DNA from 3 places in the Neobacillus sp. PVCKKU3 genome. Region 1 is predicted to be linked to each of the others. Evidence: riboswitches for the same ligand, from Rfam matches in the RefSeq annotation. Region 1 holds a riboswitch; each other region holds the start of a gene.

Region 1 (4,235 bases):
ATCTTCCTGACCAATATGAACCCCATCTGCGTCAAGCGCGATTGCCAGTTCAAGATCATCATTAACGATAAACGGAATTCTGTGTTCTTTGCATAGGCTTTGCAGTTTTTTCGCAAGAGCATATTTTTCTTCCCCGATTAAAGCCCCTTCGCCTTTTTCCCGAAATTGAAAAAAGGTAATTCCTCCGGCGATGGCTTCTTTCAATACCTCAACCGGGTCCTTCCTGCAATTGGCTGTTCCCATAATAAAATATACTTTCAAGGCTTCCCGTAAGTTTATCATGATTGGACCATCTCCATGATTCTTTTCCGGTAAGCCCCATGGTTTGTCGGCCCATGTCCCTGTCCAATCGAAATCCCATCTTCAATTGCAGCCTGAATAAAATCCTTCGCCTTGATGACCGCTTGATATACATCTGCTCCCTTAGCCAGTTCAGCAGTAATCGCTGCTGAAAAAGTGCAGCCAGTGCCGTGTGTGTTCTTGGTCGGAATTCGCTTACTCGTAAAAGTATAGAATTCTTTTCCATCGAAGAGGAGATCTGTTGATTCTGAAGGGTTTTCATCATGGCCGCCTTTCAGCACAACGTTTTGCACCCCTAAGGCATGTAATTTTTTTGCTGCCTCCTGCTTATCTTCTGCTGTACGTATAGACATCCCGGTTAGGACCTCAGCCTCTGGAATATTCGGGGTAACCACTTTGGCAAGCGGCATTAAAAATTTCTGCATCGCAGAAATTGCTTCAATTTGCAGCAAGGAAGCCCCGCCTTTTGCGATCATTACAGGATCCACAACAACATTATCCCAATGATATTTTGTAAGATTAGCAGATACAGCTTCAATAATTTCCGCATTAAATAACATACCCGTTTTCACCGCATCGGTCCCCATGTCCTCACCGATGGCTTTCATCTGTTCGATAACCGCTTCTGCTGTCATTGGATAAACTCCATGGACACCTAATGTATTTTGCGCTGTAACAGCGGTTAATGCGGACATGCCAAAAACCTCTAACTCCTGAAACGTTTTTAGGTCCGCCTGAATTCCGGCTCCACCGCCTGAATCGGAACCTGCAATCGTTAACGCCTTTTTCATTATTGCCCTCCTCCTGTTAATTTCTTTATGGAAGAATAAAGATTGATGTCATCTGCAGCAACCTTCGAAAGCTGGTTCAAAAATTCGATTTGAAAGCTTCCTGGGCCTGATTCCACCGTTAGTTCCGCCGCCTTTTCTGCGGCTATTCCGTATATCGAGACTGCAGCAACAGCTGCCTGCAGTAAATCCTTCTCCACCCCGGTAAATGCACCAATAACTGAGGTTAATAGACAACCAGTACCTGTCACTTTTGTTAACAATGGATGTCCATTAGCCACAACATAAGTGGTACTCCCATTCGTAACGACATCTTCCTTCCCTGTAATGACGACGATACAGTTTAATTTTTCTGCAGCAGTCATGGCGAGATCGGTAATATTACCATTTGTGCTTCCCGCATCGACACCTTTGATTTCCCATTTCTCTCCAACGACATTGGCAATTTCAGCGGCGTTCCCTCGAATTATGGATACTCTTAGTTCCCTCATGATCCTTTGCGCTGTTTCCGTCCGATAAGGGGTTGACCCTGCACCCACCGGGTCAAAAATAACCGGAATACCTTGTTCATTGGCCGCCTTCCCTGCCAAAATCATCGAATCTACCGTTTGTGAATTTAAAGTGCCAATATTTAAAACTAGTGAACTGGCGATCCGTGCCATATCTGCGGCTTCCTCAGCAGCATTGGCCATTACCGGTGATGCCCCAAGAGCCAAAAGTCCATTCGCAGTAAAATTGGTTACCACTACATTCGTAATATTATGTACAAGCGGTTTTACTTCTCTTACTTTTTGCAACGTTTCAAACAAGTTGTTTTTAAGCAAATCCTTCTCCTCCTTTTAAAAAATAAAAAAAACCAGGCCCTCATAAAGGACCTGGTTAAGTTAAGTAAGAAACCGTAAAAATTAAACATGGTCTACTTTCCTACGCTGGTATTATCCAGTTCAGGTCCGAAGGGTTAAAAACTAGCCGTTTTCTCTCAGCCCGCTAACAGGGCACCCCTAGTAGTTACATCAAATATGAAATTATCATCAGAATAAACCTAAGAATCTTTTTTGTAAAGAAAAATATCTTAAAAATACTTTTGTTTAACCCGCTTCTAAAAACTCCGAAATACTCGATTTCCGAAATTTGTACTTATTAGCTCTCTTTCGCAAGCTCCATCAATTCTTTAAGATCATTTGTAAAACCCTTTACCGCACGATTATTCACTACTGTAACAGGAACACCGAGGAAACCGTATTTTTCCACTTCCTTTTGATACTCAGGATTTTCTGCCACATTTCTTGTCTCAAAAGGAATTCCTTCTTCAGTCAGGACTTTCTTAACCATTGTGCATTCGATACAGTCGTTGGTGGTATAAACAATTACTTGTTTGCTCAAGATAAACTTCTCCCCTGTCCGATTATGTCTAACATACACAATATTCATTTTACCTACAAAAAGCAATTTAAATGATTATATGCCAAATGATTTATATAAAGGCAAACAGTGGGAATACAGCTTCATGTCGGGTCATGTCGTTTTGTACATCACTCTACCGACCTCACAACTCGAGAAATGTCACTTCATGCGCTTTCCCAAGGAATAAACACAATAATTTCCCATCACAAAACAGCCTATTCAACCAAAAACCACGAAAAAACAAAAAAATAACCGTCAAAAAATGACGGTTTAAACGATTGCGCACCCATTATTTTACAATTCATTCGCCTTAGGTGGACAATTTGCCAAAATGTCTTTTTGTGGTGTCTGACACCCATTTTCTTTTCATAAACCTTTCGAGCAATTTAGGAAGAATTTTTTTTCGCCTTGTTACGAGTGTTGTTACTATTGCTTTTTTTTCGTCTTTTGTGACGCCCCATTCTTCCGGGATAAGCTCAACAATTTCTTCTATTAATAAAATAGGGATTGTTTGAATGATTTCGAGGTGCTCATAAAATATTTTTTCATCCTCGATATAAGCCGACATCAATTCATGTGTGGCACTTTTTAATAAATCGGCAGGGAGATTATCTACATCCTCCTGGGTCCAATTATAGGAACCAAAAACCTCTGCCTGGTCGATCATCCACAGCTTATACGCTCCTGAACCTGAGGCAACTTCTTGAAAAAGAACATTCATACGAGTCCGATCACGATTAAACAGCCAATAATCAAATGCAATAATACCCGCTAATGACTGGTGGTTATCAATAGAAGAAATTTTTGAAACCTTGTGGCCATCCAGACAATCGGGAATAAACAAAGATGCAAATTGGTATTGGGTGTGTCCCATCTCGGCAAGTTCAGGCACCTGTAACGAGAATTCCTCCGGAATTTCTACGATTCTGCCAAATGGAATCGGCAATCCTAGATATCGCCCAAGGCAGTAGGCGACCCATTCATTGGGCAAAGATCTTTCAAAACCTTGCTGAAAGAATTTCACCACATACTCCCTGCCATCATCAAACGTGATTAGATGTGCATTCGATTTTCCTTGTAATTTTTTCTGATAAGAAACAGGTTTAATCAAGTCGCCTCCACCTCCCCATCTCCATTCCTCTCCAATTGAATGAATGATTTTAATAAGTGAACGTATTGATCCGCGACCACTTGAATGGCAAAATTCTCTTCCACCCGACGAACTGCAGCTTCCGACATTTTTCGATGCATGTCGGGATTATCTACAATCTCATAGATTTGCTTGACTGCATCGTCGACGTTTTGGCCCCGATAAAGCAAGCCTGTCTCACCATTTACCACCAGTTCGTTAATTGGCATGATGTTCGAAGCCACAACAGGAACTCCGCACACCATCGATTCAATAAAAGTATTCCCGAACGATTCCGACTTCGTTGTCGCTAGAGTGCAGCCGCCCGATTCGCGAATTTTGGCATAGACATGCGGCATCTGCTGGTACGGAATAACGGGAAACCATTTCACAATGTCAGTTAGTTCCCCGTCATTCCAAGCGGCAGCAAATTCTTCCCGCTGGACGCTTTGTGCACCGCCAATGAGCCAGAATTCTATATCATCACGTTCATGTTTTATTTTCTCGGCGACCTCCAATAGCATTGGCCAATTCTTCCGCCTATCAGTACGGCCTATCCAGCCGACAATTTTTTTACCATGCTGGTTAAGAGGCTGGCTTGCAAAATCGATTTC
Region 2 (4,235 bases), on a different contig from region 1:
TTAATAATACCTTCATGGTTTACCTCCTACCAACATATTTCTGTCGAGCCGGAAAGCTGATAGCAGATTCTCATCTTTCAGTCTGCCTTCGATTAATTCAGCCACTAGTTTCCCTGTAATCGGGCTAAGTAGAATCCCATTGCGAAAATGCCCTGCTGCCACAAACAAATTTTTCCACCTCGGATGTGCGCCAATGTAAGGCAGTCCATCACCTGTCTGTGGCCGAATTCCAGCCCACACCCGCTCCCACGCTGCCTCTTTAATTTGCGGTATGATTTGGGTTGCTCTTTCCAGCAAAGTGGCAATCCCTTTTGCTGTTACCTTTTTATCGAATGTATGTTCAATCATGGTCGCACCAATATAAATTTCTCCATTCTTTTTTGGTACAAGATAGCAGCGTTTATCTGAAAAAATGGTTCTATTGATAATTGGCCCTTCTGTTTTAACGGAAAAGCATTCACCTTTAACAGGATACATGTTCATCTCTAAATCAAATTCACGCATTAATTGGGCCGCCCAAGCACCGGCCGCAACAACAAAGTTATCACTAAGGATGGTTCCGTTTGTGGTTTGCACCCCTATCACCTGACCGTTTTGATAAAGAAAGGATAGCACTTCGGTATTTTCAAGTATTTTAGCACCAAAATGGACCGCCGCTTTTGCGAACGCCTGCGTTAGCTTTGCAGGCTGTACATGCCCGTCGTTCGGTAGATACATCGCTCCAGGTACGCTTGGTGAAAGTGACGGTTCCATTTCTCGTAATTCCTTCGCATCCAGCCATTTTATGGTTGGATCCCATTTCTTTTGAAAGGTGACCTGTTTTTTTACTTCTTCTACTATGTCTTCGGTTTCTGCAATTTTTAACATCCCTTTATTGACAAACTCGATGTCCACACCAGTCGTTTCCAATAATTCATTTGCGAGAGCCGAAAACATTGCTTGACTTTTTATCGCCAACTGAAATAATGGACCTTCATGTTCAAGTTCAGCTTGCGCAGCCAGCATTCCGGCGGCAGCACTTGATGCTTGGCAGCCGATTTGTTCTTTCTCAATAATGATGACTTTTCTTCCTTGCTTTGATAACTGATAGGCAATCGAGGCTCCATTAACACCACCTCCAATTATGGCAACATCAAATGTATGATCCATATTTCCCACCTCCATCTCAAAATGCATGTATGTAAGACTTTACGGCTAATAAGGGGTCACGAGCATCTAAAACACCTGACATGACAGCGATACCCGTTGCCCCTGCCTGTAGGACCTCTTCCGTATTCTCCGGCGTTATCCCGCCAATGGCAATCACCGGAATGTTCAGCTGTGACAGCCGTGTTAATTCCTCTAGCCCTTTTGGGGTCTTTCCTGGTTTTGATTGCGAAGGGAAGACATGACCGTATAGAACGAAATCAGCACCCTTCTCCTTTGCATTTTGTCCTTCCTCGTAGGAGTGAATGGAGGTCCCGACCCTAAGTTGAGGAAAATGTTCTTTTACACAGGCTGTATCTAAACTATGATAGGCTAATTGAACACCAAGGGCTTTTGCCACGATTGCAACATCTACCCGATCGTTAATCACGATTTTTGATGGAGGGACGTTTGCATTTGTTAAAAGTTCGACTGCTTGAAAAAGCTCCTTTGCTGATTTTTGTTTTTCCCGCAAGTGTAGCGCAGTTACAAATGGATGAATATCCTTCGCTATTTCAGCCAATTGGTCGATCGGCATTTTACCATTGGATATAAGATGCAACTCTTTTTCTTTTAGACTAGTAAAAATACAACTCCCCCCTTTGAATGGATTTCGCTGGTCTAAGGAAGCGCAAAACAGGCAAAACAAAAAGCCACTTCCTTTTGTAAGAAAGTGGCCGAAATTTAGAAATAAAAATTTTGCTCTCCAAAAATCCCGTTGTCCACTTCCCTACGCTGGCATTAACCAGATCAGGTTCATAGAGTCCCGAAGTCACACTTCAATCTCAGCCTTTTCAAAAAGGCACCTCTAGCGGATTTGATTCATATTCATTTGAAAAGATTACCTTATATGGATATATGGTAACATTTTATTCTAAAAAGTCAAACATTTCAAACTTTATTTGCTCGTACATTTCATCAAATTGCTTTGAAATATTTCTTATTTACACCTATTTTGAGGCACGAGAACCGTCCCCATGCATCAAATTTTTATGCTATAATCACTTTAATATAGTGGAAAGCAGGCTGTGTATGGATAAAAAAGTAGGCCAATTTCTAATTGAGAATGAACAAAAGTTTATACATTTTTGGGAAGAGCAAATTATTATCCATTATTACCGGGATAATCCAGAGCTAATATTAAAGAACGGTCATTTAATGTACCATCTTATAACTAATTCTATGTTAAATGGATTTTCGGAAGAAGATGTTAAATTACTGGCGCACAAAGTAGCCCTAGAACGGGTCGAGGCTAATATCAATATTGGGGAGTTTGTTTATAATGTTAATCTGGGTAGGAGTATTATTATTAAATACTTAAACCAATCTGGACTCATGCCAGAAGATCTCCAGGCAATTATTGATTTGGTCAATAAACAGTTCGATTTATTCTGTTACTTTGCTGTTTCTAAGTACACCGAAATCAAAGATAAGAAACTACAAGAACAAAATTTATTTATTTCCCAAACACATAAGGACCGGTTGGCGATTCTTGGACAAATGTCTTCGAGCTTTGTTCATGAATTTCGCAACCCGCTCACTTCCGTTATGGGCTTTATAAAACTATTAAAACACGAGCATCCTAATCTACCGTATTTAGATGTCGTCAGCCAAGAATTAGATCAACTTAAGTTCAGAATTACTCAGTTCCTTCATACATCTAAACTGAACATGCTGGCAGAAAGCCAGAATGAAGACATTACCATCCATTTATTAATAGAAGAAGTGCTTGATTTCCTCTATCCAAGCATCGTCGATGGCAATGTCCAAATTCATACAAATATCGATGCTGATATTTGTATTACTGGCGATCGGAATGAGTTAAAACAAGTCTTTCTAAACCTATTAATAAATGCAGTTGACGCTGTGTGGGAAGAAGAAAATCTGCGGAAAATTAATATCCAAACAAATATAGATGATCACCAAATTAAGATTCGTATTTCTAATAATGGCCCTACTATCGATCCTGAAGCAGTACATTTAATTTTCGAACCCTTCTTCACTACTAAGAAACTAGGCACAGGTATCGGCTTATTCGTTTGTAAGAATATTGTTGAGAAACACCACGGTGAAATAGAATGTATGTCAGATAATCACTTAACTACCTTTCAACTTACATTTCCTATTAAACAGAATTAGAATTCAAAAGCACAGCCAAAACGGTGCATTTTTTAATTAATAGTTTTCAAATTGTAATAACTACCTTACCTTGAGCATGCCCTTGTTCGAAATACTTGAATGCTTCCTGAATTTCGCTTAATTTAAACCTTTTATCGATGACTGGTGTAATTTTTCCAGCTTCGATAAGCCCTTTTATCAAATTTAAATCACTTTGGTTCTGCCTCTGTAAAAAGCTGCCCATCTTTTTATTTCCAAAGAGGGAGAACCAAGGCCCCAGCGTCAGTGCTTGAAACATTTGAGCCCCTGAACCTCCTACATGAAGGAAATTCCATTACGAATTAGACCAAAAGTCATAACAAGTGACGAATCCTTTGTCTTAAAAGGCTTGCTTCTGTATACTCAAAACCATAGCAGTATTTGTTCAAGGAACGCCTTGTTGTTAGGCTTTCGCTTAGATACTAATAGCCAAGGAGTGATAATGTGATAAATCGTGTTTACGAGAAATTGGAGGCTGCCCTTCTGGATTGGGAAATGATGAAGACCGCTTCAGAGGATGAAAGCGAAGAATGTGCCGAACGGTTTGAAAGGCATTTTTATGAGTTTATTGACGAATTAAAGATTTGGTATCAGCAATTGGTCCAACCGCCAGCCACTATCGATGATGCAGAAAATCTTCCTGAAATCAGTGATATAATCGAGCGTTTACCGGCACCGCTTCAACTCAACTTTTTAACAGAATTGGAGTTAATTCTGGAGGGAGAAGACCAAGTCCGCTACGATTAATCCCCACCAAAATTCACAAGTGGTGACGCACGGGGACGGTTCTTATGTTTTGGAAGCATGAGAACCGTCCCCATGTTTTATTTTAGCTGAACTCGCTTTCGTTCCGTATTTCCTTTTAATATCATACATGTACTAGTAGAATGCCC
Region 3 (4,235 bases), on a different contig from region 1:
CGTCAAACATGCGAGGACTAGTAATACATATAAAATCGCAAACTCTATTAAATGCAACGATTCTTTAATAGTATGGTCAATATTCGAATCGGGCAGGCGCACGAAGTGGTCCGACGGCAGGCTCGATTGAATGAAGATGGCTGCCATGTAAAGCACGGGCAGGACCCGCAGCACCCATTTTAACACTTTCATGAAACAATTCCCCCTAAAAATTTTTCAAAAAGATGCATAAAAACGCAGGCGATTACAAAAAATAAAATTTTTTTCAGACTAGTGTATATAATTCTAGTTATCTGTTCAGAATGATTGCTGAGGTGATGAAAATGAGAGAGGAAGAAAACAAACGATCTTCTCAAAGTTCCAGCGTAAAACGCTTTTTCAAGAAGCGTTGGGTATTTCCAGCCATCTATATCGCAAGTGCAGCAATCATTTTAACAGGTGTTCTTTGGTACCAGTCCAGCGCAGGAGACTCAGACAAATACGATTACAAGTCTACTGATATTACTGGCAAAAAGACCAACCCGCCTGCAGTTGAAGTTAACTCGGCTTTAGAAAACGTCAAAATGCCGGTGAAGGATGCAGCATCAGCAGTGATCAAGACAAAGTTCTATGATTTCACAGCCAAAGCTGAAGACCAGGAAGCCGCATTAGTATTCTACGAGAACACATACAATCCGAATACTGGTGTCGACATCACCATGAAAGACGGCGAAACGTTTGATGTATTAGCATCACTAAGCGGTAAGGTCGTTCGAGTGGAAGAAGACGCAGTGCTTGGAAATGTCATCGAAATTGAACACGACAAAGGTATTGTAACACAATATCAGTCCGTGAAAGACATTAAAGTTGAAGTTGGCGACAAGGTGAAACAGGGAGATGTTCTTGCCAAGGCTGGGCAAAGCATGTTCAATGAAAAAGCTGGAACACACGTCCATTTTGAAATTCGTAAAGATGGCGTCGCGGTTAACCCTAGTAAGTATATCGACAAACCGGTAAGCACTTTACAAGAAGCGACTCCTTCAAACAGCAAGGAATCCATGCAAACTCCTAGCGAAAAAAAGCAGCAGGAGTTGGAGGATCCAGCTGGCTCCGACGACCAGTCTTCCGATAAGGAAACAGACGACGGCAAGACCAAAGAAGACGAGTCCACTAACTCAAAAGAAAAGACAAATTCTTAATATAGCAATTGTAAGTAAAGGGGAAGGGGAATGCTTCCTCTTTTTTTTGCGTTTTTTTTTCAAAAAAAAGAATCCGGCCGCTAGCCAGATTCCGCACGTTATCAAAAAAATAGGACCCGGCCGATTGCCGAATCCAACACGATATATTAAAAGGGGGGGTTATGAAAAAGTGTGACTAAGATTGTCCTTTTCACACTCTTATCTTACCCTCCAGATATGAACAAACTATGAACAAAAGGTGAAAGTTTGAAAAACAGTTATGAGAATTATCTGTTCTGATAACCACAAAGTTTACCAAAAAGTCCTTTCCATTTTCAAAAATTTCTGATATATTTTGACTGTAAGATGATAACTTAATATTGTTTGAAATGCTCTACTGGGGGGGTCCGATGGCTCGGACTGAGAGAAGAATGCATAAATTCTTTGACCCTTTGAACCTGATCTGGATGATGCCAGCGTAGGGAAGTAGTATCAAAGGTGTCCGTGTTTAATTTGGGTACCGCTACTTTTGGATGAAATAATCAGGTTCTGTGCAAACAGAACCTTTTTGTATTGTCCTCTATTACTTTCCAGTAATGAACTGCGCTGTAACTCCCAGGGTGCAAATTCAAACCATTTTGAAGGAGGAAGTTACATGCAGAAGCAAGTGGAAGGGAACATCGAGTTAAAATCACAATTCACTGGAAGTAAAAAGGTATATGTCGAAGGGGCAAGCCCCGATCTTAAGGTTCCTATGAGAGAAATTCAACTTAGTCGAACCGTTGCTGCTTTTGGAGAAGAAGAAAACGAGCCTGTTCGGGTCTATGATACGAGCGGCCCCTACACAGATTTGAATTATCAGGTCGATATTCAAAGCGGACTTCCAGCATTGCGCAAGAATTGGATTCTCGAGCGGAATGATGTGGAGGCTTATGTTGGAAGAGAAATAAAGGCCAAGGATAACGGATACCATGAAGGGGACCAACGTGCAAACCTTGAATGGTATCCTAATGTAAACAAAACACCCCTAAAGGCTAAAACAGGAAAAAATGTCACCCAGATGCATTATGCCAAAAAAGGCATGATTACCCCTGAAATGGAGTACATAGCCATTCGTGAACATAGGGAACCGGAATTTGTTCGTGCGGAAGTTGCCAGCGGGAGAGCGATTATCCCAGCCAATATCAATCACCCGGAAAGCGAACCGATGATTATAGGGCGAAACTTTCATGTGAAAATTAATGCAAATATCGGGAATTCGGCTGTTACCTCCTCTATAGAGCAAGAGGTTGAAAAAATGACCTGGGCAACTCGCTGGGGCGCCGACACCATCATGGATTTATCAACGGGAAAAAATATCCATACAACGAGAGAATGGATCATTCGCAATTCTCCCGTACCAGTTGGAACGGTCCCAATCTATCAGGCACTCGAGAAAGTAAATGGGATTGCCGAGAATTTAACATGGGAAATTTACCGCGATACGTTAATTGAACAGGCGGAACAAGGCGTCGACTATTTTACAATCCATGCCGGCGTTTTGCTGCGATATATTCCTTTAACGGCAAAACGGACAACAGGCATCGTATCCCGCGGCGGCTCGATTTTGGCGCAATGGTGCTTGGCTCATCATAAGGAGAATTTCCTCTATACTCATTTTGAAGAAATATGTGAAATCCTGAAACAATATGATATCTCTGTTTCTCTTGGAGACGGGCTTCGTCCAGGCAGTATTGCCGATGCAAATGATGAAGCACAATTCGCAGAGCTTGAAACGCTCGGAGAATTAACAGACATTGCCTGGAAACATGATGTGCAGGTGATGATTGAAGGGCCTGGTCATGTACCGATGCATATGATCAAAGAGAACGTCGATAAGCAAATGGAAATTTGTAAAGAAGCGCCATTTTATACGTTAGGACCTTTAACCACCGATATCGCACCAGGATATGATCATATTACTTCAGCAATCGGAGCAGCGATGATCGGCTGGTTCGGAACAGCGATGCTCTGTTATGTGACACCCAAAGAGCATTTGGGCTTACCGAACAAAGATGATGTCCGGGAAGGAGTCATTGCTTATAAAATTGCCGCTCATGCCGCTGATTTGGCCAAAGGGCACCCCGGTGCGCAAAAAAGAGACAACGCGTTATCGAAAGCCCGTTTCGAATTCAGATGGGAAGACCAGTTTAATCTTTCTTTGGATCCGGAGCGTGCAAGGGAATACCATGACGAAACATTGCCATCGGAGGGGGCAAAAACAGCCCATTTTTGCTCCATGTGCGGGCCGAAGTTCTGTTCGATGAGAATATCACATGACATTCGGGAAAAGGCAGCGAGTAAAGAAGTGGACATCGAAGAAGGCATGAGGAAAAAAGCGGAGGAATTTATTCATGATGGATCAAGAATTTATCGATGAGACGAATTCCATTAAGGTAATAAAAATGAATGAAGAAATAGACATCCTAAAACAAAAAATTCATAGCTTGGAAAAGGAAATTGAAAACATTCAGCAACATTGCCGGCATTTATTTTCCGAAACGTACGGTATGAGGAAATGCCGAAAGTGCGGTTTCGCAGAAAGCACCTATTATTAATTTCATTCACCTAGTCACAAAGCAAATCCCGGTTTAATAGCCGGGGTTTTTTAATGCCGCTATTTTCCTTAGGAGTTTTGTCCTGAAATTGGCGATGGGGTGTTTTTGTTGCGGTAGATTGGAGGGCTTGGGCATATGTTAAAGAGTCAGCTGATTATACCTGGAATACAGGATGACCTACGTTGCTTTGATGAGAAATCTGTCTAAGGTTGTGTTAAAATGGTAAAAAAAGGAGGGGTTTGCCTTGAAAAAAGTTGCCGGGCTGTTGCTTGCCGTGGTGCTGGGTGTTTTGCTTGCCAGCTGCAGCAAGGAGCCAACGCCGCAGGATCGATTTTCCGAGTACATAGCCTTATGGAATAAGCAGAAGTTTGCTGACATGTATAATTACCTTTCGAATGATGCCAAAAAGAAAATCTCTAAAGATGATTTTACGAACCGCTATAAGAAAATCTACGACGATTTACAGATTACTGACCTCAAG

The links. Region 1 has a riboswitch for thiamine pyrophosphate ahead of thiM (hydroxyethylthiazole kinase). Riboswitches for the same ligand answer to the same signal wherever they lie in the genome.
Region 2: it holds a riboswitch for thiamine pyrophosphate, as region 1 does, so the genes downstream of both, tenI (thiazole tautomerase TenI) here and thiM (hydroxyethylthiazole kinase) in region 1, are expected to answer to the same signal.
Region 3: it holds a riboswitch for thiamine pyrophosphate, as region 1 does, so the genes downstream of both, thiC (phosphomethylpyrimidine synthase ThiC) here and thiM (hydroxyethylthiazole kinase) in region 1, are expected to answer to the same signal.

Annotation. Positions count from the first base shown of each region.
Region 1 covers NZ_JBLVQN010000004.1:175,612-179,846, forward strand. The annotation lists gene thiE (thiamine phosphate synthase) at 1-282, opposite strand, end outside; gene thiD (bifunctional hydroxymethylpyrimidine kinase/phosphomethylpyrimidine kinase) at 279-1,091, opposite strand; gene thiM (hydroxyethylthiazole kinase) at 1,091-1,912, opposite strand; TPP riboswitch at 1,993-2,101, opposite strand; gene ACNQGS_RS04655 (glutaredoxin family protein) at 2,229-2,471, opposite strand; gene ACNQGS_RS04660 (HipA family kinase) at 2,803-3,603, opposite strand; gene ACNQGS_RS04665 (glycosyltransferase family 4 protein) at 3,600-4,235, opposite strand, start outside.
Region 2 covers NZ_JBLVQN010000020.1:24,402-28,636, reverse strand. The annotation lists gene thiS (sulfur carrier protein ThiS) at 1-16, opposite strand, end outside; gene thiO (glycine oxidase ThiO) at 13-1,149, opposite strand; gene tenI (thiazole tautomerase TenI) at 1,166-1,747, opposite strand; TPP riboswitch at 1,896-2,005, opposite strand; gene ACNQGS_RS14785 (histidine kinase N-terminal domain-containing protein) at 2,044-3,324, shown strand; gene ACNQGS_RS14780 (zinc-binding dehydrogenase) at 3,371-3,601, opposite strand; gene ACNQGS_RS14775 (hypothetical protein) at 3,787-4,089, shown strand; gene ACNQGS_RS14770 (PaaI family thioesterase) at 4,167-4,235, opposite strand, start outside.
Region 3 covers NZ_JBLVQN010000019.1:105,251-109,485, reverse strand. The annotation lists gene ACNQGS_RS14640 (VanZ family protein) at 1-192, opposite strand, end outside; gene spoIIQ (stage II sporulation protein SpoIIQ) at 324-1,178, shown strand; TPP riboswitch at 1,547-1,659, shown strand; gene thiC (phosphomethylpyrimidine synthase ThiC) at 1,813-3,576, shown strand; gene ACNQGS_RS14625 (hypothetical protein) at 3,551-3,754, shown strand; gene ACNQGS_RS14620 (penicillin-binding transpeptidase domain-containing protein) at 3,999-4,235, shown strand, end outside.